Candidatus Thiodictyon syntrophicum: one gene and its partner. The protein of the gene in region 2 interacts with the protein of the main gene of each other region in a pairwise test. Links are inferred from orthologs where the notes say so. Each region holds a gene or a part of one and is shown on either strand. Other genes may lie near its edges. The genes, in order: gyrB and gyrA.

Region 1 (9,136 bases), 4.9 Mb from region 2 along the record:
GCCGCGGCAGATTGCGATGGCCTTGGCCAAGGAACTGACGAAACACAGCCTGCCTGAAATCGGCAGTGCCTTCGGCGGGCGGGATCATACTACAGTGCTCCATGCAACGCGGAAAATCCGGGAGCTTCGGGATAGTGATCCTGCGGTTGAGGAGGATTTCAAGAATTTGTTGAGAAGCCTGTCGTCCTAACTGTGGATAACCTGGGTATGGTATCCGGAGCGGGTTCTGCGGGGCAGTTGTCCACAGGTTGATCAGCGCCTCAGAGTGCTCAGGCGTGATTGCAGTGCAATGAAACCTATGGAGAAAAGTGTGTAGCACACATTTCCACAGGCCTTATAACTACAGACTATATTTTATTTTCTACTTTTTAAGAGGGGCAGCGGTATGGATGTGAAGATCGGGCGGGAGCAACTCCTGCCGGTGTTGAGTCGGGTGGTAGCGGTGGTCGAGCGACGCCAAACGCTGCCGATCTTGGGCAACCTGCTGTTACGGGCACAGGACGGTGGGTTGATAATCGTTGGAACGGATATGGAGATCGAGATCCGCTCCCGTTGCTTGGCGGATGTGATTGAGGAGGGGGAGGGGACCGTGCCTGCGCGCAAACTGGGGGATATTGTCCGTTCCCTCGCGGAAGGTTCGGAAGTGCGCCTGAAGATTGCCGGCGATCGCTGTGTATTGACGGCGGGACGCGGGAGATACGTCTTGGGAACGCTGCCGGCGCAGGATTTTCCGTTGATGGAGGCGGTGTCGCCTGAACTGGTGATGGAGATTGAAGAAGGGATTCTGAAGCGAATTTTCGAGAAGACGGCGTTTGCGATGGCGCAGCAGGACGTTCGGTATTATCTGAACGGCTTGTTGCTTGAACTCGATGAATCAGGCCTGCGCGCAGTGGCGACGGACGGGCACCGACTCGCGTCCTATGCCCATGCCTGTGCGCTTGACGTGCCCGAGAGTCGGGCCGTGATCATCCCATTCAAGACGGTGAATGAGCTCAGGAGACAGCTGAGCTTTGGGTCAAATTCGGTTCGGATTGAGATTGGGGAGCGGTTGATACGATTCGTTCTGGGAGATACGGTGTGCTCGTCGAAGCTCGTTGATGGTCGGTATCCAGAGTACGGCAGGGTGATTCCGGCCGGACTGTCGAAGGTGGCGATCGCGGATCGGGAGTTGCTGAAGAAGGCGCTCTCGCGGACGGCGATTCTTTCAAATGAGAAATATCGCGGCTTGCGCGTCTCCTTTGAAGCGGGGGTGTTGAGGCTTGTGGCGCATAATCCTGAGCAGGAAGAGGCGGTGGAGGAGATGGAGTTGGATTATGGCGGTGAGTCGACCGTGATCGGCTTCAACGTCGCCTATTTGGCGGATCTCCTTGCGGCGGTTGACACCGGTCAAGTGGAGGTTCATTTCGACGATGGAAGCAGCAGTTCTCTCTGGCGGGGGCTGGGTGCGGTGGGTGAGACTTATGTCGTGATGCCGATGAGGCTTTAGGGGCAGATGGGACGATGGTTAGCGCGAGCGTGGAACTGCTGAGGATCGACGGGCTCAGGAATATTGAGCACACTGAGGTGGATATCAGGGGTCCCTGCTCGCTTTTCGTTGGGGCCAACGGGTCTGGGAAGACATCGGTGTTGGAAGCGGTGTATTTGTTGGCGCGGGGCAAAAGTTTTAGAGGGAGAAGGAGTGGTGACCTGACGTCCTTGGGCAAGGAAGTGACGAGGGTGGTGGGGGATATCCGGGAAGGGGGTGAGGACGCGGTTTGGCAGTTGGCGTATCTCCGCAAGAGGACTGTGAGAGCGCGATACGTGAAGGGCGTCATGGTAGGTGATGGTGCTGAATTTGCCAGGTGGTTCGTCGTGCGGCTGATTGGGGAGGGTTCCGGGCGGCTTTTTGAAGGTGAGCCAGCGGTTAGACGGTGCTTCCTCGATCTCAATTTGTTCCACGTGGAACAGCGTGGATCTGAGGTGCTGAGGGCGTTCAAGCGGGTGCTGGAGCAGCGAAACGCCTGGCTGCGCTCTGGGGCTCGCGGTCGCCCGCTGTGGGACCATGAGTTTGTTCGCTTGGGGGTTGATCTCGATCAAGCGAGGAAAGGACTTTTCAGCGATCTGCGTGAGGCTTTCTTGGTTCTCGCGGAAGGTTTTCCCTTTCTTAAGGGGATAACTTTGACCTTTCGGTCTGGGTGGCCGGATGGGGTGCATCTCGCTGATGCGGTCGCTGCAGATTCCGGCGGGGAACAGATATCGGGTCATACACGGGTCGGCCCGCATCGAGCAGACTTTTCGCTGCGGAACCGGGATGGTGAACTTCCGATGTCCCGGGGACAGACAAAGATCGTGGTGTGCCTCTTGCAGCTAGCGTTTGAGCGAGTTCAGATGTCTAGACTGGGCTATGGTTCGGTCTGGTTGCTGGACGACCTTTGGGCAGATCTGGATAGTCGCTCGTGGGGAATCCTCTGTAGCCTCTTTCGTTCTACCGGCGGACAATGCATTTACACGCGCGTGGGAGATACGGACGGTCTTGAGGTGCTAGGTCTCCCGTCCGACACTCGGTTGTTCCACGTGGAACGGGGGACGGTCGTTGACCTATCATGACGATCGGTCCAGCCAACCTCTGTGTAGCGTGTGCCGATACGTGGCAAAACAGATTCTTGCGATCGGGTATAATTGCGCATCGGCCGGCGTCCAGGACGGTGCGAACAACCTTTCTGAGTCCCGTTAGGCTCGACCGCTTGGTTGTCCCAGGCCAACTATCTTGCGAGACCAGACACTGCAATGACATACGATTCAACAAATATTAAGGTTCTGAGGGGCCTGGATGCAGTTCGCAAGCGCCCAGGTATGTATATCGGCGACACCGACGATGGGACCGGACTCCATCACATGGTTTTTGAGGTGGTCGATAATTCCATCGACGAAGCACTCGCGGGCTATTGCACTGAGATAACTGTCACCTTGCATCGTGATGGGTCTGTTAGCGTCAGCGATAACGGCCGCGGCATTCCGGTAGATATTCACGCGGAGGAAAACCGCTCCGCGGCGGAAGTTATCCTGACCGTGCTGCATGCCGGCGGTAAATTCGACGACAATTCCTATAAAGTCTCTGGGGGCCTACATGGAGTCGGGGTGTCAGTGGTGAATGCGCTTTCGCAGCGCTTGATCCTGCGCATCGCAAGAGGCGGCAAGCGCTATGACCAGGAATATGCGATGGGGGAACCTCTTTATCCCCTTCGTGAAATCGGCGACGCCTCCGAGACGGGCACCTATGTCCGATTCTATCCATCACCCGAGATCTTCTCTAATCTCGATTTCCACTACGATATTCTCGTCAAGCGCCTCCGTGAGCTTTCGTTCTTGAACTCCGGCGTGCGGATTGTACTTTCTGAAGAGGTGAGTGGCCGCCAGGACATTTTCGACTACCAGGGTGGTATTCGTGCATTTGTTGATTACTTGAACCGGAATAAGACCCCGATCCACCCGAGTGTCATCTATTTCTCCGCTGAACGCGCGGGTATCGCATTGGAATTGGCTCTCCAATGGAATGAGGGATTCCAGGAAACGATATTCTGCTTCACCAACAATATCCCTCAGCGCGATGGCGGAACCCATCTGGCTGGCTTTCGCGCCGGGTTAACGAGAACGCTCAACGGTTATATCGAGCGGGAAGGACTGGAGAAGACACAAAAGATTAAGGCAATCGGCGATGATGCCAGGGAGGGTCTGACGGCCGTCCTGTCGGTCAAACTCCATGATCCGAAATTCTCGTCGCAAACGAAGGAAAAGCTCGTCTCTTCGGAGGTTAAGGCTTCCGTCGAATCGCTGGTGGTAGACCACTTCAACGCCTTTCTGGAGGAGCAGCCGGCCCAGGCCAAGATTATCGCTGCAAAGATGCTTGACGCGGCGCGCGCACGAGAGGCCGCAAGGAAAGCTCGGGAAATGACGCGCCGCAAGGGTGTCTTGGATATCGCCGGCCTACCGGGAAAACTTGCCGATTGCCAAGAAAAGGACCCTTCAAAATCTGAACTTTACCTCGTAGAGGGGGATTCAGCAGGTGGATCGGCGAAGCAAGGGCGTGACCGCAGTTTTCAGGCTATCCTGCCATTGAAGGGGAAGATACTCAACGTCGAGAAGGCGCGGTTCGATAAGATGCTTTCTTCAGCGGAAGTCGGGACCTTGATCACCGCGCTTGGCTGCGGCATTGGACGCGATGAGTATAATCCGGAGAACTTACGCTACCATCGCATCATCATTATGACCGATGCCGACGTCGATGGGGCGCACATCCGCACGCTCTTACTGACTTTTTTTTACCGCCAGATGCCGGAACTGGTCGATCGTGGGCATATCTTTATCGCCCAGCCGCCGCTCTATAAGCTCAAGAAAGGCAAGCAGGAAGACTACCTACTGGACGATGCTGAGCTCAACGCGGCTATGCTCCAGGCGGCCCTCGATGAGGCAGCCCTGTATGTTGCCGCCGATGCACCTGCGCTGGCAGCGACTGCTTTGGAATCACTGGCTCGGGAGTATCAGATCTTCGAGGGGATATCGCGTCGCCTCTCGTCTCGCTATGATCCAAGCCTTCTGCATGAATTGGTCCGCAGTCCGCGATTGGACTCATTGAATCTCCAGGATTCCGAGAGCATGGCAACCTGGTGCCGCGGACTTGCGCAACGTCTCAATGAACCCCATTTGGCCCATTCGTCGCTTCGCTTTATTCTGACCTATGAACAAGGGGAATCCCAAAAGGGGAGCTTCCTAAAGTTAACTCGCTTGATACATGGGATTCCAGAAACAAAACAAATCCCACTCGACTTCTTTCTCACCGCGGATTATCAGCGAATCGCTGAATTTGGGGAGAAGGTTGAGGGCCTATTGCAGCCCGGTGCCCAGATGGCACGTGGCGAACGCAGGAAGGATATTATCGATCTTGGTGATGGAATCCGCTGGCTGCTGGCAGAGGCACAGCGCGGATATAGTATGCAGCGCTACAAGGGGCTGGGTGAGATGAATCCGGAGCAGTTGTGGGACACGACCATGAACCCGGAGGGACGCCGGTTACTCAAGGTGACGGTAGAAGACGCGGTCGCGGCGGATCAGATTTTTACCACACTAATGGGTGACAATGTCGAGCCGCGACGGGAATTTATCGAACGCCACGCACTTGATGTGGAGCATCTCGATGTCTAGCGGGCACTGTTCATCCCGCTCAGTGACTGAAGTGCGCGCATCTGGCTAGTCGGACTGCGCAGGACTGCGCTGTAAATCGGCGCGTGTTGGTAGGCGGGCAACGACTCCTTCAATCCAGCTTTCCGTTTCTCGGCTCAGTTGTTGGGCGCTCTTACCGGTGCTGTTGATACTCTCGCCTATGACCAGTTGGATAGTTCCCGCCCGTTTAATCAGGCTGCGCCTACCCCAGAATACCCCGGCGTTATGGGCTATCGGCAAGATCGGGTAGCCGCTGCGCTGTGCGAGGAGGGCGCCGCCGACGTTGTAGGAAGCCCGTTCACCGGGCGGGACCCGCGTTCCTTCCGGGAAAATGACCACCCAATGTCCAGTGCCAAGCAAGTGCTGGCCTTCCGTAACCAGTTGTTTGAGGGCCGCGCGACCGGCGGAACGATCGATTGCAATAACTCGAAACCGGCGCAGCGCCGATCCGAGGATTGGTATGTCGAGTAATTCCCGCTTCAGAACCCAGGTGTGCTCAACCGGCAGCAGCGCCCGTAGAGCAATGGTTTCCCATGCCGATTGATGCTTACTCATGACGATGCACGTCGAGGTGGGTAAGTGTTCCAGCCCCTCGATCCGATAATCCAGCCGGCACAGGGATTTCAGTGCAATCAGGTTTGCCCGCGCCCAAATCCGTGCAACCCGGCTGAGGAGTCGGAACGGCACCCACCGCCCAACGATTGCAATGGCCCCGCCGAACAGCGCAACGGATAGCATGAGGAAGACCTGGTAAGCGAGCGAGCGTAGCAGAATCAAGAATTGCACCAATGGTTAATCAGTTCGTCCGTGGCGGCCCTTAAGTCCTCAAAAACAGGAACGCCCTCCAACTCCGCGGTTCCCAGCCCTAAAGTTCGCAGCCCCTTACCGCTCTTCACCAGCATCGGCTTCATTCCGACCAGTCGTGCTGCTCGAACGTCGCTGATGGAATCCCCGATGAACGGCAGCCCGCGCAGGTCTAGCCCAGTACGGTCGCTGACACTGTGCAGGAGTCCCGTCCGCGGCTTGCGACAAGCGCAGTTTTCACCCGGTCCGTGCGGGCAGAACAGGATCATCTCGAGTCGACCACCCCGCAGCGAGACCAGATCACGCAACTTCCGGTGCATGGCGTTCAAGGCGCCAAGATCGAACAGACCTCGCGCGAGCCCTGATTGGTTGGACACGATCGCAATCCGGAATCCGGCATGCGTCAATGCCGCAATGGCGTCCATACTACCCGGTATAGGCACCCATTGCGCCGCGCAACGGATGTAGTCATCTGCGTCTTCGTTGATGACTCCATCACGGTCGAGCAATACGAACCGTTCACACGACATGGCAGGCGATCATTGCTCGATGAACTGCGTATGGGCGATTTGCAGCATGGAGATGTCAGCCACCTGCAAGAACAACGCCCGTAGCAACGTCAGCAGCAGCAGTCGGTTATCTTGCACCGACCGATCCTCGCACATCACCATCACCTGATCGAAGAACTGGCCGACGTCGTCCCTCAACTGTGCGAGTTGCTCCAAGACCCCCGCGAAATCGCACTCGCGCATGAGCGGTGCTGTCGCCAGTTCCAGCCCTTGTATCCTGTGCCACAGTCGATGCTCCGCGTCATCGGTAAACAGGTCCGGATTCGGCCGCGCCGCGCGATCAAATGACGCCCGGGCCTTCGCGAGGATGTTACTGATTCGTTTGTTGGCCCCTGCCAAGGCCAAGGCTTCCGGCCGGTTGCGAAACGACTGCACCGCCCGAATCCGCCCGTCCAGTTGGCTGAGTGTGGCCCCCCCTGCGCCAATGACCGACGCCACGCTGTCCGGTAAGACCCCTCGCTCCTGGTAGTAGCCTTCCAAGCGGGCCATGACATAGGCCAATACCTCGTCGGTGGTGCCGGGGCTGAGGACGCCGGATTCAAACCCCCCCTGAGACGCCGACAGGAGCGAGTTAAGGTCGAGGTCCAAGGGTGTTTCCACGAGCATGCGTACTACCGCAATGGAGGCACGTCGCAAACCATAAGGGTCCTTGGCTCCGGTTGGCCGGTGCCCGATACCAAAAGAGCCGACCAACAGGTCCAGCCGGTCCGCCAGGGCAAGCACCAGACCACAGCCTCTGGCCGGCAGCGCGTCGCCAGCGTGGCGCGGAAGGTACTGCTCTTCAATCGCGGCACAGACTGCCGGCGGCTCGTCGGCATGTTGGGCGTAGTAGCGGCCCATGATCCCTTGGAGGCTCGGGAACTCCGCTACCATGGTGGTCGCCAAGTCGCACTTGGCCAGCATTGCCGCGCGCCCCACCAACTCCGGGTCCTCGCCAATCGTCGCAGCAATCGAACCGGCCAGTCTTGCGACGCGCCGACACCGGTCAGCGACCGAGCCGAGCTTATCCTGAAAGACAATCGACTCCAAACGGTCGAAATAGGCCGCAAGCGGCTGGTTCAGACCTTGCCGCCAAAAAAATTGGGCATCCGCGAACCGGGGCCGGATCACCCGCTCATTGCCTCGTATCACTTGTTCCGGGCACTTGCTTTCGATGTTGGAAACGGCAATGAACCGTGCCTGCAAGCACCCGTTATGGTCACGCACCGGGAAGTACTTCTGATTTTTCTCCATGGTTTCGATGAGGACCTCGGGGGGCACCGACAGGAAGCTTTCATCAAATGACCCGAAGATCGCGGTGGGCCACTCGACAAGCCCCGTCACCTCATCGAGCAGTTCCGGCGGCAGGTCCGCCGTGACGCGATGGGTGGCCGTAAGTTGTTGGACTTGGTCGACGATGAGTGCGCGCCGCTGTTCAAAGCACGGCTCGACAAAGCCCCGTTCCCGCAACAACCGTGGGTAAAGCGAGGCGTGCGTTACCGTCAGCGGGCCTGGGGCGTGGAAACGGTGGCCGAAGGTCTCGGTCCCTGCGCGAACCCCAAGGACCTGCGCCGGCACGGCTTCATCGCCTAAGAGGATACAGACCCAGTGTACCGGGCGGACGAACTCCGCATCGCCGGTGCCCCAGCGCATGCGTCTTGCCACGGGTAATCCAGCGAGGGCTTGCTCAAGTACTCCCGGCAGCAGCCGCGCAGTGGTCTGTCCGGACTCGAGCGTCCGACAGACGACCCACTCCCCCTTGTCTGACCGTTCGCGCGCCAGATCCGATACCGCGACCCCACAGGAGCGGGCGAAACCTTCCAGGGCCTTGGTTGGGTGACCCTCCGGGCCGAAGGCGGCCGCGACGGCGGGACCCCGCCGGGTGATCGTACGATGCGCCTGCTGGGTCTCGACCTGCGCGACCAGTACGGCAAGCCGCCGCGGGGTGCAATAAGGAGTGCCCGGCCCGTGACCGATCCCATTCTCGGTGAGTTGGGCGTCAATCCCGTCGGCGAAGGCCTTTGCCAAGCCCTGGAGCGAGACCGGAGGCAATTCCTCCGTGCCGATTTCTATCAGAAGATCCTGGGTCATGCGCGCGCCCGTATCAAGAGTCATGGCTTAAGCATCGGAAACCCGAGGGATTCCCGGCGCTCATAATAGGCGCGCGCGACGTTTCTTGCGAGCGCGCGAACACGCAGGATAAACCGCTGTCGTTCGGTCACAGAGATGGCCCCGCGCGCATCAAGCAAATTGAAGGTGTGGGAGGCCTTGAGCACCTGTTCATACGCCGGCAGGGGCAGACCATCCGCTACGAGTTGGTGACTGATCCGTTCGCTGGCGTCGAACGCCGCCAGCAGCGCCGGTACCTCGGCCTTCTCGAAGTTGTAGGCCGACTGCTCCACCTCGTTTTGATGGAAGACGTCCCCGTAAGTGACGAGGCCGAACTGGGAGTGGCTCCACACCAGGTCATAAACGCTCTCGACCGACTGCAGGTACATCGCAATGCGCTCGAGGCCATAGGTGATCTCACCGCTGACCGGTCGACAATCGAGTCCACCGACTTGTTGAAAGTAGGTAAACTGCGTCAC
Region 2 (16,036 bases):
TCCCGCGCCGGCACAGACTCCGCTGGCCCGGGGGATTCGCGCGGTCATCGCCTAGTCAATTGTCGCCCCAGGAGTTTTGCCCATGCTGCGCACCATTCTGACCACCCTGACCCTGTGCCTGTTCACCGCCGGGGCCTGGGCCGATGCCACCGTCCCGACCAAGGACCAGGACGGCGCCCGGGACCATCCGCTGCTCAAGCGCTATGAGGGGTCCTTCATCGTCGCCCACGACGGCAAGGCCTTCGATGAGTTCGTGCTGCCGGTGGCGCCGCTGAAGGCCGACCGCGAGCGGCGCGATCAGCACAACAACATCTGGTTCGCACCGGAGCAGGCGCTGGCACTGGAGGGTCGCACGACGCGCCTGGTCTATCTGGTGCCGGAGGGCCGCTCACCCCTGGAGGTGGTGAGCAATTACCAGGACGAGGTGGAGGCAGCCGACGGCAAGGTACTGTTCGTATGCAAGCGTGAGGAGTGCGGTGGCGACCCGGGACGGTCAAGCGAGGGCGGTGGCGGTCAGATGAGCCTCGCCATGGTCCTCTACCCCAAAGAGCGCATCAACGAGCCGGATTTTTCCAATGGCAACTGCGCTATGACGGAGCGCATCAAGGACCAACGCTATCTGGCCGCCGAGTTGCCGCAGCAGCAGGCGCATGTCTCGGTGCTGGCCTATATCCTTAAGGCCGACAACTATTGCAAGGCGCTCGATGGGCGCACGGTCGCGATCGTGGACTTCGTGGAAGCCAAAGGGCGAGAGCAGAAGATGGTGAAGGTGGACGCGGCGCAGATGGCGCGCTCCATCGCAGCGACCGGGCGGATCGCCCTCTACGGTATCCTGTTCGATGTCGATAAGGCGACGGTAAAACCGGAATCGACACCGGCCCTGACCGAGATCGCGGCGCTGCTCAAGGCAGACCCGGCCCTCAAGCTGCTGGTCGTGGGCCATACCGACACGGCCGGGGCCTTCGATTACAACCGCCAACTCTCCCAACGGCGGGCGGACGCGGTGGTGGCCGCCCTGGTGCGTGACCATCAGGCGGACAAGGCACGGTTGCTGCCGGTAGGGGTGTCATTCGCCGCACCGGTGGCCTCCAATGCGAGTGAGGAAGGACGGGCGCAGAATCGGCGGGTGGAGTTGGTGCAGTATTAGGAACGGCTCACTAATAAGTTAAAAACGTCCATTAGGCAAGTCCATTAGGAAGTGCGTTCAGCGTCGTTGTCGTTGTCGTTGTCGAGGTTATTGTAGCGCCTCGGATTCTGTCGCGCCCCAAATTGCATCGCTTCTCCGATTACGATTACGATCACGACAACGACAACGATTCCCAGACCACTCCGACCGTGCGGCTTTGCGAAGCGCCGATTTATTTGCGTTTGTCGGCGTCCGATGACGGACTGTCCTTGGGCGACGCAACCTCCACATACCGGTCCCGCGCCGCCTTGGCGCGCTCGAAGACCTCCAGCAGGGTATTGCCGTCGCCCAGGCGAATAGCCTGGGACAAGTCCGTCAATTCGATGCTGAAGCGCGCCAGCATGGCGGACAGGGCCTCGCGGTTGGCCATGCAGATGTCCCGCCACATGACCGGGCTCGATGAGGCGATGCGGGTGAAGTCGCGAAAGCCCCCGGCGGCATAGCGGAAGATCTCGTCGGTTTCGTCCATGCGCGCCAAGGCGTCCACCAGGCCGTAGGCAAGCATGTGGGGCAGGTGGCTGGTGGCGGCCAGGACCTCGTCGTGGTGGGCCACGGACATGCGGCTGACCTCGGCCCCGCAGGTGCGCCACATCCAGTCCACCCGCGCCAGGGCCTCCGGGTCGGTCTCCGGCAGGGGTGTGAGGATGACCCGGCGCTGACGGTAGAGGGTCGCAAAGGAGGCATCGACCCCGCTGTGCTCGGTGCCGGCGATCGGGTGCCCCGGGACCAGGCGCGGCGGTATCCGGCCGAAGGCGGCCAGGGCGTCGGCGACCACGCTGCCTTTGACACTGCCGCCGTCGGTCACGATGGCGTCCGCGCGCAACCGGTCCTTGATCGCCGTGAAGACGGCACGGATCGCGCCCAGGGGAACGGCGATGAACACCAGGTCCGCCCCCGCGACCGCGGCGGCGGGGTCCTGGTCGAAGCGGTCGATCACCCCGATTTCCACCGCCCGCTCCAGGTTAGGCAGGGCGCGCCCGCAGCCGACCACCTCGTTGACCGCCCCGGCCGCGCGCAGGGCGCGGGCCAGGGAGCCGCCGATCAGGCCGACGCCGATGATGGCAAGTCGTTCAATCATAAGACCTTGACAATATCCTCAAGGGCCGCGAGCAAGCGGGCGTTGTCCGCCTCGAGGCCGATACTGATCCGCAGATGATTGGGCAGGCCGTAGTTGGCGATGGGCCGCACAATAATACCCCGGCGCAGCAGGGCCTCATTGATCGGAGCGGCGGTGCGGCCCAGGTCGACGGTGACGAAATTACCGACGGACGGAATATAGCCCAGCCCCAAGCGCTCGAAGCCGGCGGTGAGTTGGCGCATCCCGGCGCGGTTGAGTTCCACTGAGGCCCGCACGTGTTCACAATCGCCGATGGCCGCCGCCGCCGCCGCCTGGGCCAGGCTGTTGACGTTGAAGGGGTGACGCACCCGGTTGAGCAGGTCCGCGAGGCGCGGGTCGCTGAGCGCATAGCCGACCCGCAGGGCCGCGAGCCCGTGGGCCTTGGAGAAGGTGCGGGTGACGATCAGGTGCGGGTGGGCGTCGAGCCACTGGGTGGCGTCCGGGAAGTCGGGCTCGCTGACGTATTCGGTGTAGGCCTCGTCGATCACCACCACACAGGTCTTGGGCAGCCCCTCGATGAAGGTCCGCAAGGGGTCCGCCGCGAGCCAGGTACCGGTGGGGTTGTTGGGGTTGGCAATCCAGACCACCCGCGTGTGCTCGTTCACCAGGGCAGCCATGGCCGCGAGGTCATGGCCGTAGTCGCGCGCCGGGGCGATGCGGGCCGTGGCGCCCACTGCCTGGGTGGCGATCGGATAGACGGCGAAGGCGTGCGCGGAGAAGAGCGATTCGGTCCCCGGCTGGAGGAAAACCCGCGCCACCATGTCCAGCACATCGTTGGAGCCGTTGCCGATGGTGACCGCCATGGGCGACACCCGATGGTGGTCGGCGATGGCCCGGCGCAGTTCAAAGGCGGCACCGTCCGGATAAAGACCCAACTCAGGCAGGGCCGCGGCGATGGCCTCGCGCGCCCGATGCCCGGGGCCTAAGGGGTTTTCATTGGAGGCGAGCTTGATGGTGCCGCTGATGCCCAGTTCGCGCTCCAACTCCGAGACCGGCTTGCCGGGGACATAGGGGGTAAGGCCCGCGATACCGGGGGCGGCAAGGGCGAGAAAGGGGTTTTCTTGGTTGGTCATGCACTGGGTCCGGATGGGGAAAAGGGACTGCCTATAGCGCCATTTTCATTGTGTTTAACTTGTTCTTGACTGGTTACTTACAGCACCGCGACCGGGTAGGACCCAAGCACCTTGAAGAGCAGCGATGCCTGCTTGAGATGTTCCAATGCCTCGGCCACCTTGGGGTCGGCCCGGTGGCCGATGATGTCGATGAAAAAGACATAGTCCCAGATCCCCCGGCGGGAGGGCCGGGACTCGATCCGGGTCATGTCGATGCCGTGCTCCGCCAACGGTGACAGCAATGCGTGCAGACCACCGGAGGCGTTGCGGCAGGAGATCAGCAGACTGGTCTTGTCCTGGCCGCTGGAGGGAGCGTCCTTGGGGCCGATCACCAGGAAGCGGGTGGTGTTGCCGGGTTCGTCCTCAATGCTCTGCTCGAGCACCGTGAGGCCGTAAATTTCGGCCGCCGGGAGCCCGGCCACCGCGGCACTCCCCGCCTCCAGGCTCGCCAGGCGCGCCGCCTCCGCGTTGCTGCCCACCGCCACGCGCTGCGCCTGCGGCAGGTACCGGTCCAGCCAACCCCGGCACTGGGCCAGGGACTGCTGGTGAGAGTACAGGGTGCCGATGGTCGTGGTATCCGCCTCCCGGCTCATCAGGTGGTGATGGATGCGCAGGCTCACCTCGCCGGTGATCAAGAGCGGCGAGGCGAGGAACATATCCAGGGTGTGACTGATGACGCCCTCGGTGGAATTCTCCACCGGCACCACCCCGTAGTCGCAGGAACCCGCCTCCACCTCCCGGAAGATCTCGCCGATGGTCGCCATGGCGATGGTGCGCACCGAGTGGCCGAACTGCTTGAGCGCCGCCGCCTGGGTGAAGGTCCCCGCGGGCCCCAGATAGGCGGCCCGCATGGGCTGCTCCAGAGCCAGGCAGGCGGACATGATCTCGCGGAAGAGCCGGGCCACCTCCTCGCCGTCCAGGGGGCCCGGGTTCTTCTCCTTGATCCGCCGCAGGATCGCCGCCTCCCGCTCCGGGCGATAATACTGGACCGGGCCCTCCTCCGGACTCAGTGCGGGCAGCGCACCCGCCGTGCCCGCCAGGGCGTTCTTGATGCGACCCACCTGCTGGGCACAGCGGGCACGCTCGCTGATCAGGCGCATGAGGTCCATGTCGATGGAGTCGATGCGCTCGCGTACCTCATGAAGTTGATCCGCGGGGCGGGCGGGTTGGTCCATGGCTTGAGTCCCGTCAGTTGCCGAGACAGCGCACCGAGAGGACCCCCCCGATGGCGCGCAGTTGCGCGACCGTGGCCTCCGGGCAGCGCTGGTTCACGTCGATCAGGGTCACCGCCACGTCACCGCGGGAGCGATTGAGCATGTCCAGGATATTGAGCTTGGCGGCGGCCAGGTCGGTCGAGATCTGACCCACCATGTTGGGCACGTTGCTGTTGACGATGGCCATGCGATAGCCGCCGTTGCGCGGCAGACAGATGTCCGGGAAGTTGACCGAGTTGACGACGTTGCCGTCCTCCAGATAGTCGCGCACCTGATCGGCGACCATCACGGCGCAGTTGTCCTCGGCCTCCGCGGTCGAGGCCCCCAGGTGGGGCAGGGTCACCACCCGCGGGTGGTCCTTCAGCAGGTTGTTCGGAAAATCGCAGCAATAGGCGTACAGATGACCCTCGTCGAGGGCGGCGACCACCGCCTGATCGTCCAGGATACCTTCGCGGGAGAAATTGAGCAGCACCGCGCCTTTTTTCATGATCCTCACGCGCTCGGCGTTGATCATGTGCCGCGTCTCATTGGTGAGCGGCACATGGAAGGTCACGAAATCGGAGCGCGAGAGGAGGTCATCGATACTGAGCGCCGGCTGCACGTCGCTCGACAACTGCCAGGCACGCGCGATGGTGATGGTCGGGTCATAGCCGACGACCTTCATCCCCAGGGCGCGGGCGGCGTTGGCCACCTTGACCCCGATGGCCCCCAGACCGATGACGCCCAAAGTACGGCCCGGCAACTCGAAACCGACGAAGTGCTTCTTGCCCGCCTCGACCGCCTTACCGATGGACGCGTCGTCACCCGTGAGGCTCCGGGCGAAGTGCCAGGCCTGGCCGATGTTGCGGGCGGCGATCAACATACCGGCGACGACCAGTTCCTTCACCGCATTGGCGTTGGCCCCAGGGGCATTGAAGACCGCAATCCCCCGGGCGGTCATGGCCGGCACCGGGATATTGTTGGTGCCGGCCCCGGCACGGCCGATGGCCTGCACCGTGTCCGGGATCACGAGGTCGTGCATCTTGGCCGAGCGCACCAGGATCGCGTCCGGGTGGGCGATCTCGGAGGCCACCTCGTAGCGGTCCCGCGGCAGCCGGTCGAGCCCGGCCACCGAGATGTTGTTGAGCGTCTGGATCTTGAACATAGTTAATCAGGCATATCGAAAGCGGTAAGAATGATTAGCCGCAAATGAACGCAAATTAACGCAAATAAACAGCGAGCGGTAAGTGCGCTGCTGGATTTATTTGCGTCCTTTTACGCTCATTTGCGGCAAAATTATCTTCTCTTCTCTGCGCTCAGCCGTGCGTGCGCTCGAATTCCGCCATGTAGGCGACCAGCGCCTGCACCCCCGCCTCCGGCATGGCGTTGTAGATACTCGCGCGCATTCCGCCCACCGAGCGGTGGCCCTTGAGCGTGGTGAGGCCCGCGGCCTTGGCGCCCTTGAGGAAGGGATCGTCCAGGTCCGGCGTGGGGAGCGTGAAGGGGACGTTCATCCAGGACCGGGCGTCCGGTGCCACCGGGTTCGTGTAAAAGCCGGAGGCGTCGATGACGCCATAGAGCATTTGCGCCTTACGCTGATTGATGACCGCCATCGCGTCCAGACCGCCCAGGTCCTTGACCCACTGGAACACCAGCCCCGCCAGATACCAGGCATAGGTGGGCGGGGTGTTGTACATGGAGTCGTTATCGGCCTGGATCTTGTAATCGAGCATGGTGGGGGTGCCGGCCAGGGGTTGGCCGATCAGGTCCTCACGCACGATGACGATGGTCAGCCCCGCCGGACCGATGTTCTTCTGGGCCCCGGCGTAGATCACACCGAAGCGCGACACGTCGATGGGACGCGACAGGAGCGTGGAGGACATGTCCGCCACCAGGGGCGTGCCGCCGCAGTCCGGCACATAGGGGAACTCCACGCCCTCGATGGTCTCGTTCGGGGTGTAGTGGAGATAGGCGGCAGCGGACTTGAGCTTGAGCTCGGACTGCTTTGGTGCGCGGGTGAAATGCTCGTCCTCGGTGGTGGCGGCCACGTTGACACGGCCGTAGCGGCGCGCCTCGGCGATCGCCTTCTTGGACCAGGAGCCGGTGTTGAGATAGTCCGCCCCCTCGGCCCCGCGCAGCAGGTTCATCGGCACCATGGCGAACTGGGTGGAGGCCCCGCCCTGGAGAAACAGCACTTTGTAATTGGCGGGGACGCCGAGCAGTTCACGCAGGTCCGCCTCGGCCTTGGCTGCGATGGCCATGAACTCCTTGCCGCGATGGCTCATCTCCGCCACACACATGCCGCTGCCCTGCCAGTCCAGCATCTCGTCCCGGGCCCGCAGGAGCACGGACTCGGGCAACATGGCCGGACCGGCGCTGAAGTTATACACGCGTGACATGTTAAATCTCCGCTCAACTGTCTGAAATGGTGGCCCCGCAAGCACGGGGCCGGGCCTAATCGGCAGGCGTTTCGCCCGCTTCGTCGTCCCCATCAGCGCCCGGCTCGGTGTCCGGGTCGTCTTCGTTGTCCAATTCGTCGCTCGCAACGCCGCCCGGGTCGCCGTCGGCCGCCTCCCCGGTCTCGTCCGGACCTGTCCCATTCTCGCCCTCCAGGGCAACGATGCGCTCGACATACCGCAGTTTCTCCCCTGACCCCAGGCTGATCAGCTTCACCCCCTGGGCGGGACGGCCCACAACCGGGATCTGGTCGACCGGCGTGCGGATCAGGGTACCGCCCTCCGTGATCAGCATGATCTCGTCGCCGGGACGCACCAGCACCGCGCCCACCTGGGCGCCGTTGCGATCACTACCGGCGATGGCGATGACACCCTTGGTCCCGCGGCCCTTGGTGGGGAACTCGGCCACCGTGGTACGCTTACCATAACCGTTTTCGGTCACGCACAGGATGGTCCCGGGCTCCGGTACCACGAGCGCGATGACCCGCTGGCCCTCGTCCAGCATGACCCCGCGCACCCCGTGGGCACCGCGGCCCATGGCCCGGACGTGGTCTTCGCTGAAGCGCACCGCCTTGCCGGCGGAGGTGAAGAGCATCAGGTCGCGCTGCCCGTCGGTAATGGCCACGCCGACCAGAACCTCGTCTTCATGCAGGTCGATGGCGATGATGCCGCGCGCGAGCGGCCGCGAGAACTCGGTCAGCGGGGTCTTCTTGACTGTACCGGCGCTGGTCACCATGAAGACGAAGTAGCCCTCCTCATAGGCACGCACCGGCAGGACCGCGTTGATGCGCTCCCCCTGCTCCAGGGGCAGCAGGTTGACCATGGGCCGACCGCGCGCCCCGCGCCCGGCCTGCGGCAACTCGTAGACCTTGAGCCAATAGACCCGGCCGCGGCTGGAGAAGCACAGCACCGTGTCGTGCGAGTTGGCGACGAAGATCCGGTCGATAAAGTCCTCTTCCTTGAAGGAGGTCGCGCTCTTGCCCTTGCCGCCGCGCCGCTGCGCCTGATAGTCGCTGATCGGCTGGGCCTTGACATAGCCCTGGTGCGACATGGTCACGACCACGTCCTCGGGGGCGATCAGGTCCTCCAGCGTCAGGTCCGTGTGGTCCACCAGGATCTCGGTGCGGCGCGCATCCCCGAACTGGTCGCGGATGGCCGCGAGTTCCTTGCGGATCACCCCCATCAACTGGTCCGGGTCCGAGAGGATCAACAAGAGGGCGGCGATCTGCTCCAGGATCTCGCCGAACTCGCCGAGGATCTTCTCCTGCTCCAGGCCGGTCAAGCGCTGCAGCTGCAGGTCCAGGATCGCCTTGGTCTGACGCTCGCTCAGCCGATAGCCGCCGGCGACCATCCCGAAGGCGGCCTCGAGTTCCTCGGGCCTGGTCTGCTCCGCCCCGGCGCGGGCCAACATGCCGGTCACCGCCCCCGGCGGCCAGGTGCGGGCCATCAGGCCCTCGCGCGCCTCGGCCGGGTTGGCCGCGGCACGGATCAGCGCAATCACCTCGTCCAGGTTCGCGAGCGCGATGGCATAGCCTTCCAGGATATGGGCGCGATCACGCGCCTTGCGCAGTTGGAAGAGGGTGCGGCGGGTCACCACGTCGCGGCGGTGGCGCAGGAAATACTCCAGCATCTGCTTGAGGTTCAGCGTCCGCGGCTGGCCGTCCACCAGCGACACCATGTTGATGCCGAACACACTCTGCATGGCGGTGTGCTGATACAGGTTGTTCAGCAGCACCTCGGGGTAGGCGTCCTTCTTCAGCTCGATGACCATGCGCATCCCGTCCTTGTCGGACTCGTCGCGCAGCCCGTCGTGGGCGATGCCCTCGATCTTCTTCTCCTTCACCAACTCGGCGATCCGCTCCAGGAGCTTGGCCTTGTTGACCTGATAGGGGAGTTCCGTGACGACGATGGCCTCGCGCCCGCTGCGCTTCTGGGTCTCGATCTCGGTGCGCGCGCGCATGACGCAGCGCCCGCGCCCGGTCCGGTAGGCCTCGCGGATACCGCGCACGCCGTTGATCGTGGCCGCCGTCGGAAAGTCCGGACCCGGCACCAGGGCCATCAGGTCCTCGATGGTCGCCAGCGGGTTGTCGATCAGGGCCAGACAGGCGTCGATGACCTCGCGCAGGTTATGCGGCGGGATATTGGTGGCCATGCCGACCGCGATGCCGGAGGAGCCGTTCACCAGCAGGTTCGGGAAGCGCGCCGGCAGGACCGTGGGCTCCTGCTCGGTGTTGTCATAGTTCGGGATGAAATCGACGGTGTCCTTGTCCAGGTCGTCCAGCAAGGCGTCCGCCATGCGCGTGAGGCGCACCTCCGTGTAGCGCATGGCCGCCGGCGGGTCCCCGTCCACCGAGCCGAAGTTGCCCTGGCCGTCCACCAGCAGGTAGCGCAGCGAAAAGGGCTGCGCCATGCGCACCATGGTGTCGTAGATGGCCGAGTCGCCGTGGGGGTGGTACTTACCCATCACGTCGCCGACCACGCGGGCCGACTTGCGGTGGGCACGGTTCCAGACGTTGCCCTGTTCGTTCATGGAGAACAGCACCCGGCGGTGCACGGGCTTCAATCCATCGCGCACGTCCGGCAGGGCCCTACCGACGATCACGCTCATGGCGTAATCCAGGTAGGACTGGCGCATCTCGTCTTCCAGATTGATCAGGATAACTTCGCGGGCGAAATCAGGCATGGGTAGGACGGGCTTCCAGGCTGCGCAACGGCCGCGGCGGGACTTGCCCCGGGCGGCGGCTAGGGGGGTACGGACAAGACCGGGCATTGTAGCACGGGGCCGCGCTCGGCCCCAGTGGGGTTGTGAGCGCAATGGCCGGGGAGGAATCAGCCGCCAGGCGAGGATTCCGCCGCGTGGTCTGCGCCCACCCCTGGGTGGCTGATGGCCCCCGAGACAGTGGCCCCCGAGACATTGATGGAGTGACGCGGTTAGGTTAGTCTTAGACGAAGTCTAACCTAATCACCCACTGCCCAGGCGCGGGCGGCGGGGCCGCGTATGCAGTGCCCCCAGCGGCTCGTCCGAGCCCAGGATACCGGTTTCTATGGGCCGCCCACCAAGCCCCGCCACCGCCAGATCGACGACACCGATACCGCCCGGGCGCTTGGACTCGGCGCCCCGCCAGGCCAAGAACGTAGGTCTCGCGGCTGTCTCGCTGCTCTGTGGGCTGGTCTGTGCCTTGTGGCCGCCCGCGGCCGCGGTCCAGGAGTTGATCGTCAACCAGGATTCTGCCCATCGCCAAGTGACCCAAAACGAGGCCCGGCTCTACTTCACCCTACGCCTGCAACGGTGGCCCGACGGCCAGCCCGTGCAGATTTTCGTGCTGCCTGACGAGGACCCGCTGCACGTCGCCTTCACCAAGAATCTGCTCGGGTTGTTCCCCTACCAATTGCGTGGCGTATGGGATCGGCAGGTGTTTTCCGGCACCGGCCAGGCCCCGACCAGGGTCGCCGACGAGTCGGAGATGATCCGACGGGTGGCGACGACCCCAGGCTCCATGGGCTATGCACACTCCGCGCCCCAGGACCCCCGGGTCCGCACGCTGGAGGTGCACTGAACATGGGCGTCCGGCGCTCCATCACGGCCTGGAAACGCCGCGCCCCAGCCGGGCGGCGAGCGTTGCCCGCACACCAGCGTGCCCGGGGCCTCTGCGCGGCGCTGCTCGCCCCCCTCCTGACGCTGCACCCCCTGTCCTCAAAGGCCGCAGAATCCGTCTGGACCAGCCTCCAACTCCATGGCTTCGCCGCCCAGGCCGTCCTCGGCACCAGCGACAACCGCTGGTTTGCCCGCTACGACGGGGCCTCGTTCGACTTCACCGAGGTTGGCCTCAACGCCTCGCTACGCCCCCAGCCCTGGCTCCTCCTGGCGGGCCAGGTACTGGCGCGGCGCGCCGGTGAGATGTACGACGGCACCCCGGCCATCGACTTCGCCTTGGCCGATGTCAGCCTCCTGTCCACGCCGCGGCAGCGCGCCGGCCTGCGGCTGGGGCGCATCAAGAATCCGCTCGGCCTCTACAACGAGACCCGCGACGTCCCCTTCACCCACCCCGGCATCTTCCTCCCCCAGGTGGTCTACTTCGACAAGGTGCGTAATCTGGTCCTCTCCACCGACGGGGCCATGCTCTACGGCGAGACCGACACCGCCCTCGGGACCCTGAGCCTGAACCTGCAGGGCGGGCAAGCGGTCATCGACACCAACGTCGAATGGGCCTACTTGGGCGCTGACTTCCCGGGAAGTCTGGAGCCGGACGGTAATTCCTGGCTCGCCGGCCTCTGGTTCAACTCCCGGTTAGAGCGCCTGAGACTCGGCGTCAGCGGCGTCTCGACGGCGCTGCGTTTCGACCCGTCCCGGCACGCGGGTTTCACCCTAGGCCCCGGTACTACCGACATCCGCTACTTGATCCTGTCGGCCCAATACAGTGCGGAAAACTGGACACTCACCTCCGAGTACGCCCGCGAGCCCTTACAGTGGAAGGGGTTCGGACCCTATTTCCCCGATCTGCGGATCACCACCGAAGGCTATTACGTCCAAGGGACCTGGCGCCCGCACCCCGCCATCGAACTGCTGCTCAACTATCAAGAGGGCTTTGCCGATCGCACTGACCGTAACGGCCGCGCCTACGCGGTCGCCTCCAAGGGGCTAAGCACGGCATCCTCCAGGTTCTCCCGGATCTTGAGCGTCGGCATCCGCTGGGATATCAATGAGCACTGGATGCTGCGCGCCGAATACCAACACCATCAGGGGGCCTTCGTCCTGTCCCCGCGCGAGAACCCCGACCCCGGGCAACTCGTCGAGCACTGGGATCTGTTCGCGGTGCAGGCGGTGTTCCGGTTCTGAGCTGGAGTCCAGGGCTGAAGCCTTGGATCCCAGACGTTTTCTCTCATTCCAAAGATCCCCTTGGGGACGCGACCGGATTCGCAAGCGTAGCGCATCCACCACACCGCCGGGGTCGGTGGATGCGGCGCGATCCAACGTCGTGCCCGTCCCAGGCACCGTGCTGCGCGCCTTATCCACCCTACAGGACTCGGCTGTCTCGCGGGAGTGTCGCCGCCTAACGCACTAAGAGTCCAGCACGATGCACCATCCATCACATTGATAAAAAATGATTTCTTAGATCGACTCCCGAACGGTTCCCAGTTTATCAGACAGTATTGCCGCCGAATCGGGGACGAGACGGCGAAGGTGCCGTATAACACCCGACGGTGCGGCGGAACATCGCCTCAAGAGCATTGACAGGCGCGGGAATGTTTGATCCACTGTGCCAGGCCAGACGGTTTATGAGGTAGTTCGTCCGGCGAAATCTAGTTCGACGGCATCACCTCACCAACGCCAAAGGAAGCAGAGACGAAGATGAGACACATGAACCAATACACGACGATGAAGACTGTGGTCAGCACCTTGGTCATCGCGACCATCGTATTCGGCCCTTTGCACAACGCACAGGCTTGCACACGTCTAGTTTATGAGACGGGCAATCAGTCCTACATCACCGGACGGTCCATGGATTGGATGGATACTTCCGCCAAGACGGCGCTGTGGGCCTTTCCCAGAGGGATGAAGCGCGATGGAACGGTCGGTGCCGACCCGATCAAGTGGGGCGCCAAGTATGGCTCAATTGCTGTCTCTTTCTATGATGCCGGAACGGCCGATGGCATGAACGAGAAAGGACTCGTAGCGAACCTGCTTTATCTGAAGGAAGCCGAATGGGGTGATGCGACCAAGTCAGGAAAGCCCACTCTGACCGCTGGCGCTTGGGCACAGTACTTCCTCGACAACTTTGCAACAGTGGGGGAGGCGGTTGCCGCCATGGCCAATCCCCCATTTGCCATCATTGCTCCTCCACTGCCGAATGGTCACGCAGCGGGCCTGCATCTTTCACTTTCTGATGCGACGGGCGACTCTGCGATCCTTGAATACATCAATGGCAAACTCGTGATTCACCATGGCTCGCAGCACAGGGTGATGACCAACTCACCAACGTTCGACCAACAGCTCGCGCTGAATGTCTACTGGGAAAAGGTTGGGGGCGACCGTTTCCTTCCGGGCACAATCAGTGCCGCCGACCGGTTCGTTCGCACGAGCCACTATCTCAAATTGTCACCGAAGTACAAGGATCCCGAGCTGGCGCTCGCATCGGTGTTTTCGCAGGTACGCATGATCAGTGTTCCACTCGGCATGGCCGATGCGAGTAACCCGAATATCGCGATGACACTGTGGCGGACCGTGGCGGATCATCGGGCCAAGATCTACTACTTTGAGTCCGCGATCTTCCCCGCCGTGTCGTGGATCGATATCAACAAGGTTGATCTGACTGAAGGTGCTGCACCGAAGGTCGTCAGGATTGAGCGTGGCCAGCCTCTCGCGGGCGAGCTTTCGGCAGCGCTCAAGCCAGCTGAGCCCTTCAAGTGGCTTGGGGCAGAATGATCGGGTGCGTTGAGGCTGGCAAGGCAATACGCGACTCGTTAACTCGGTGCGGAAGAAACCGTCGAACAAGTCGCTGCAGCGGACGGCCCTTAGGGGCCGCCGCTGACCTCCAACGTTAGGCCTCACAACAACCCCCCGGCTTTGATCATCGTTCCGGCCAGTGGCGGTCCGTCCACAACCGGACGTCGAGGCTTCAGCCGGTGGCGGTTCCCGAGATATCCAAGCGAAATCAGTGGCGCCTGCACGCTGGACCGGCTAAAGCCTCGACCTCCAGTGGCCGGAAGGACGATCGAGGCCAACCCCCCTTAAGCGCACCCACAGAAGAACATGCGACGATTGAGCGTTGAACGACTGGCACCCAGCAAATGAGCATTGAGTTTCTGAAGACTGACTTCGATAAGGTGAGCTACCTGCTCAACTTAGCGGAAGGTCTTCATAGTTCACGGCCGTAACAACGAAGTCAAGCAAGAAGTCAGTCGCTTCATTGAGCACCAAGGAATCGAAGCCATCGTCCTCCACGAGCAGGCGAGCGCCGGAATGACTATCATTGAGAAGATTGAGCACTACTCGAATGATGCAGACTTTGCTTTAGTTCTCTATACCGCCTGCGATCATGGCCGCGGAGTCCATGAGACAGAGATTCCGGCGAAGAATCGTGCCCGGCAGAACGTCGTATTCGAACACGGATACCTTATGGCCAAGCTCGGCACGAGAACGTTTGTGCCCTGGTCCAGGGCGACATCGAAAAGCCAAACGACATCAGCGGAGTTGTCTACGTCGGTTTCCCGCAGATATGGCGATCCGCTCCTCAGCCTGATCTGGGGGCCGACTCACGGGGGCTTATGATGCTGACAACAATAGAAGTGGAAATCGACAGCAGCGGGCACGTTCGTGCCCTTGAACCCTTGCCCTTTGTCCTGCGCGGGCGTGCCTATCTGACCATGCTGTCGGACCCGGATGAGCGGCCTGACGTCGCACCTGCCGCCAGCCCCACCGCCGCGCGGGCACTGGAACTCCTTGCGTCACCGCGCTTCGCCCGGCGTCCACAGGCGGCGCCGGAGGAGGTACGGCAACGCATCGATACACTGCGTAACGACTGGGATGACCGCTGATGAGGCGCGCTTACCTCGATTCGTGCAGCGTGTGCTCGACATGCAGTCGCCCACTCCAGCCTAGACCCCTTGGCGCTCGTCGTGACTGGCGCCGTTGATCTCGGCGAGGATATCGTCTATCGCAAGATGGTCGAAAAGTGCCGCGCACTCCTCCGTGTAGTTTCCTGTACCGGTGGAAAACTGACCGATAAAGCGCATGGTATCGGCGACCCCGATCTCACGGCAAACGGTTCGGGTACGCCGCCCGTCAGGCCGACGATCACCTGCAGACCAGCGGCCACGACCGCGTCGGCCTGTTTTCAGGCCGACGGGCAGCGCCTATAATCACCAAATATCAGAGATTACCGATACACCGAGGAGCATCCCATGCCGACCTACGACTACCGCTGCAGCACCAACGGCCGCGTGCTGGAGGTCAGCCACCGCATGAGCGAGAACCTGAGCACCTGGGGAGAACTGTGCCGCCAGGCCGGGGTGGAGACCGGGGACACCCCGGCGGAAGCGCCGGTCGAGCGCCTGGCGACCGGCGGCACCATCATCTCCAGCACCAGCCGGGGCAGCGGCGCGGCACCCATGCCGCCTTGCGGGAGCGGCGGTTGCTGCGCGGGCGGGGTGTGCCCGATGCACTGACGTACCGCCACCGGGACCGGCGCCGCACCGTCGCGCGGCGCCTCCGGGAGCGCCTTCGTTTTTTCGCTTTGACGACGCGGCGGTATTACCCCTAGTATGGCACGGCTTCCAGGGCGCGATCCCGCGCCCGGGAAGGACCGCGGCCGGGTGTCGGTACCGACCGACCCGGCTGCTGACTGCCGCCGCCGCGGCCTGCACCGGCAGCGGGATGGCAGCCCACCGTTACCAACTGGAGTAATCCCTGATGAGCTTCGATTTCCGTAAGGCCAACGTCGGCGATTCCGATCGCGCGATCCGCTTCCTCCTCGGGTTCGGTCTGATCCTGGTCGGCTTCGTCCACCATAGCCGGACCGTCGGTGTGATCGGCGTCCTGCTGATCCTCACCGCCTATCTGCGCACCTGCCCGGTCTATACCCTGATCGACTTCAAGACCAACAAGGGCGAGGCCCCGGCCGGCAAGTAGGCCCGGGAGCGCCCGCCGCCGCGCGCCGGATGGATCACGGCGCCCGGCGGCGGGCACGCAACGGACCTCGGCCATCTCAGGACCCCGGCCCCGTCACCCTCAACCGGAATAATCGCCATGAAATTCGACATCAAAAAGATCATGAAGGTCAACGTTGGCCAGAAGGATCGCGTGATCCGCGTGATCGTCGCCATCTTCCTCCTGATCGGCTTCTACAACAGCGGCTTCCAAAGCTGGATCTCGGCGCTGATCGCCCTGGCGCTGCTCGCGACCGCCTGGTTTCGCTTTTGCCCGGCCTACCTGGTCGGCGACATCAACACCTGCAAGGACCAGCCGCCGGCCG

The links.
Region 1: the proteins of gyrA (region 2) and gyrB interact in binary tests that used the Escherichia coli proteins (3 or more experiments, as listed by UniProt). The link is inferred for Candidatus Thiodictyon syntrophicum from one-to-one orthologs.

Annotation. Positions count from the first base shown.
Region 1 is NZ_CP020370.1:1,146-10,281, forward strand. Bases 2,393-5,472 are described here. They hold gyrB (DNA topoisomerase (ATP-hydrolyzing) subunit B), read left to right. Parts: upstream 2,393-2,766; coding sequence 2,767-5,178; downstream 5,179-5,472. Other genes in these bases: recF (DNA replication/repair protein RecF), read left to right, coding at 2,393-2,586; THSYN_RS00025 (lysophospholipid acyltransferase family protein), read right to left, coding at 5,224-5,472. In the rest of the region: chromosomal replication initiator protein DnaA, read left to right, coding at 1-190; dnaN (DNA polymerase III subunit beta), read left to right, coding at 386-1,486; more of recF, read left to right, coding at 1,501-2,392; more of THSYN_RS00025, read right to left, coding at 5,473-5,982; gmhB (D-glycero-beta-D-manno-heptose 1,7-bisphosphate 7-phosphatase), read right to left, coding at 5,970-6,509; glyS (glycine--tRNA ligase subunit beta), read right to left, coding at 6,540-8,663; glyQ (glycine--tRNA ligase subunit alpha), read right to left, coding at 8,660-9,136. UniProt on the Escherichia coli protein: DNA gyrase negatively supercoils closed circular double-stranded DNA in an ATP-dependent manner to maintain chromosomes in an underwound state.
Region 2 is NZ_CP020370.1:4,922,508-4,938,543, forward strand. The notes cover bases 6,863-10,109. They hold gyrA (DNA gyrase subunit A), read right to left. Parts: upstream 9,748-10,109; coding sequence 7,063-9,747; downstream 6,863-7,062. Other genes in these bases: serC (3-phosphoserine/phosphohydroxythreonine transaminase), read right to left, coding at 6,863-7,007; THSYN_RS20840 (hypothetical protein), read left to right, coding at 10,109-10,109. Also shown: THSYN_RS20800 (hypothetical protein), read left to right, coding at 1-55; THSYN_RS20805 (OmpA family protein), read left to right, coding at 83-1,147; THSYN_RS20810 (prephenate dehydrogenase/arogenate dehydrogenase family protein), read right to left, coding at 1,359-2,264; hisC (histidinol-phosphate transaminase), read right to left, coding at 2,261-3,376; pheA (prephenate dehydratase), read right to left, coding at 3,454-4,590; THSYN_RS20825 (3-phosphoglycerate dehydrogenase family protein), read right to left, coding at 4,604-5,773; more of serC, read right to left, coding at 5,925-6,862; more of THSYN_RS20840, read left to right, coding at 10,110-10,621; THSYN_RS20845 (hypothetical protein), read left to right, coding at 10,624-11,901; THSYN_RS20850 (linear amide C-N hydrolase), read left to right, coding at 12,424-13,488; THSYN_RS37405 (TIR domain-containing protein), read left to right, coding at 13,972-14,334; THSYN_RS20860 (hypothetical protein), read left to right, coding at 14,352-14,600; THSYN_RS20865 (FmdB family zinc ribbon protein), read left to right, coding at 14,967-15,230; THSYN_RS20870 (YgaP family membrane protein), read left to right, coding at 15,475-15,693; THSYN_RS20875 (YgaP family membrane protein), read left to right, coding at 15,811-16,036. UniProt on the Escherichia coli protein: A type II topoisomerase that negatively supercoils closed circular double-stranded (ds) DNA in an ATP-dependent manner to maintain chromosomes in an underwound state.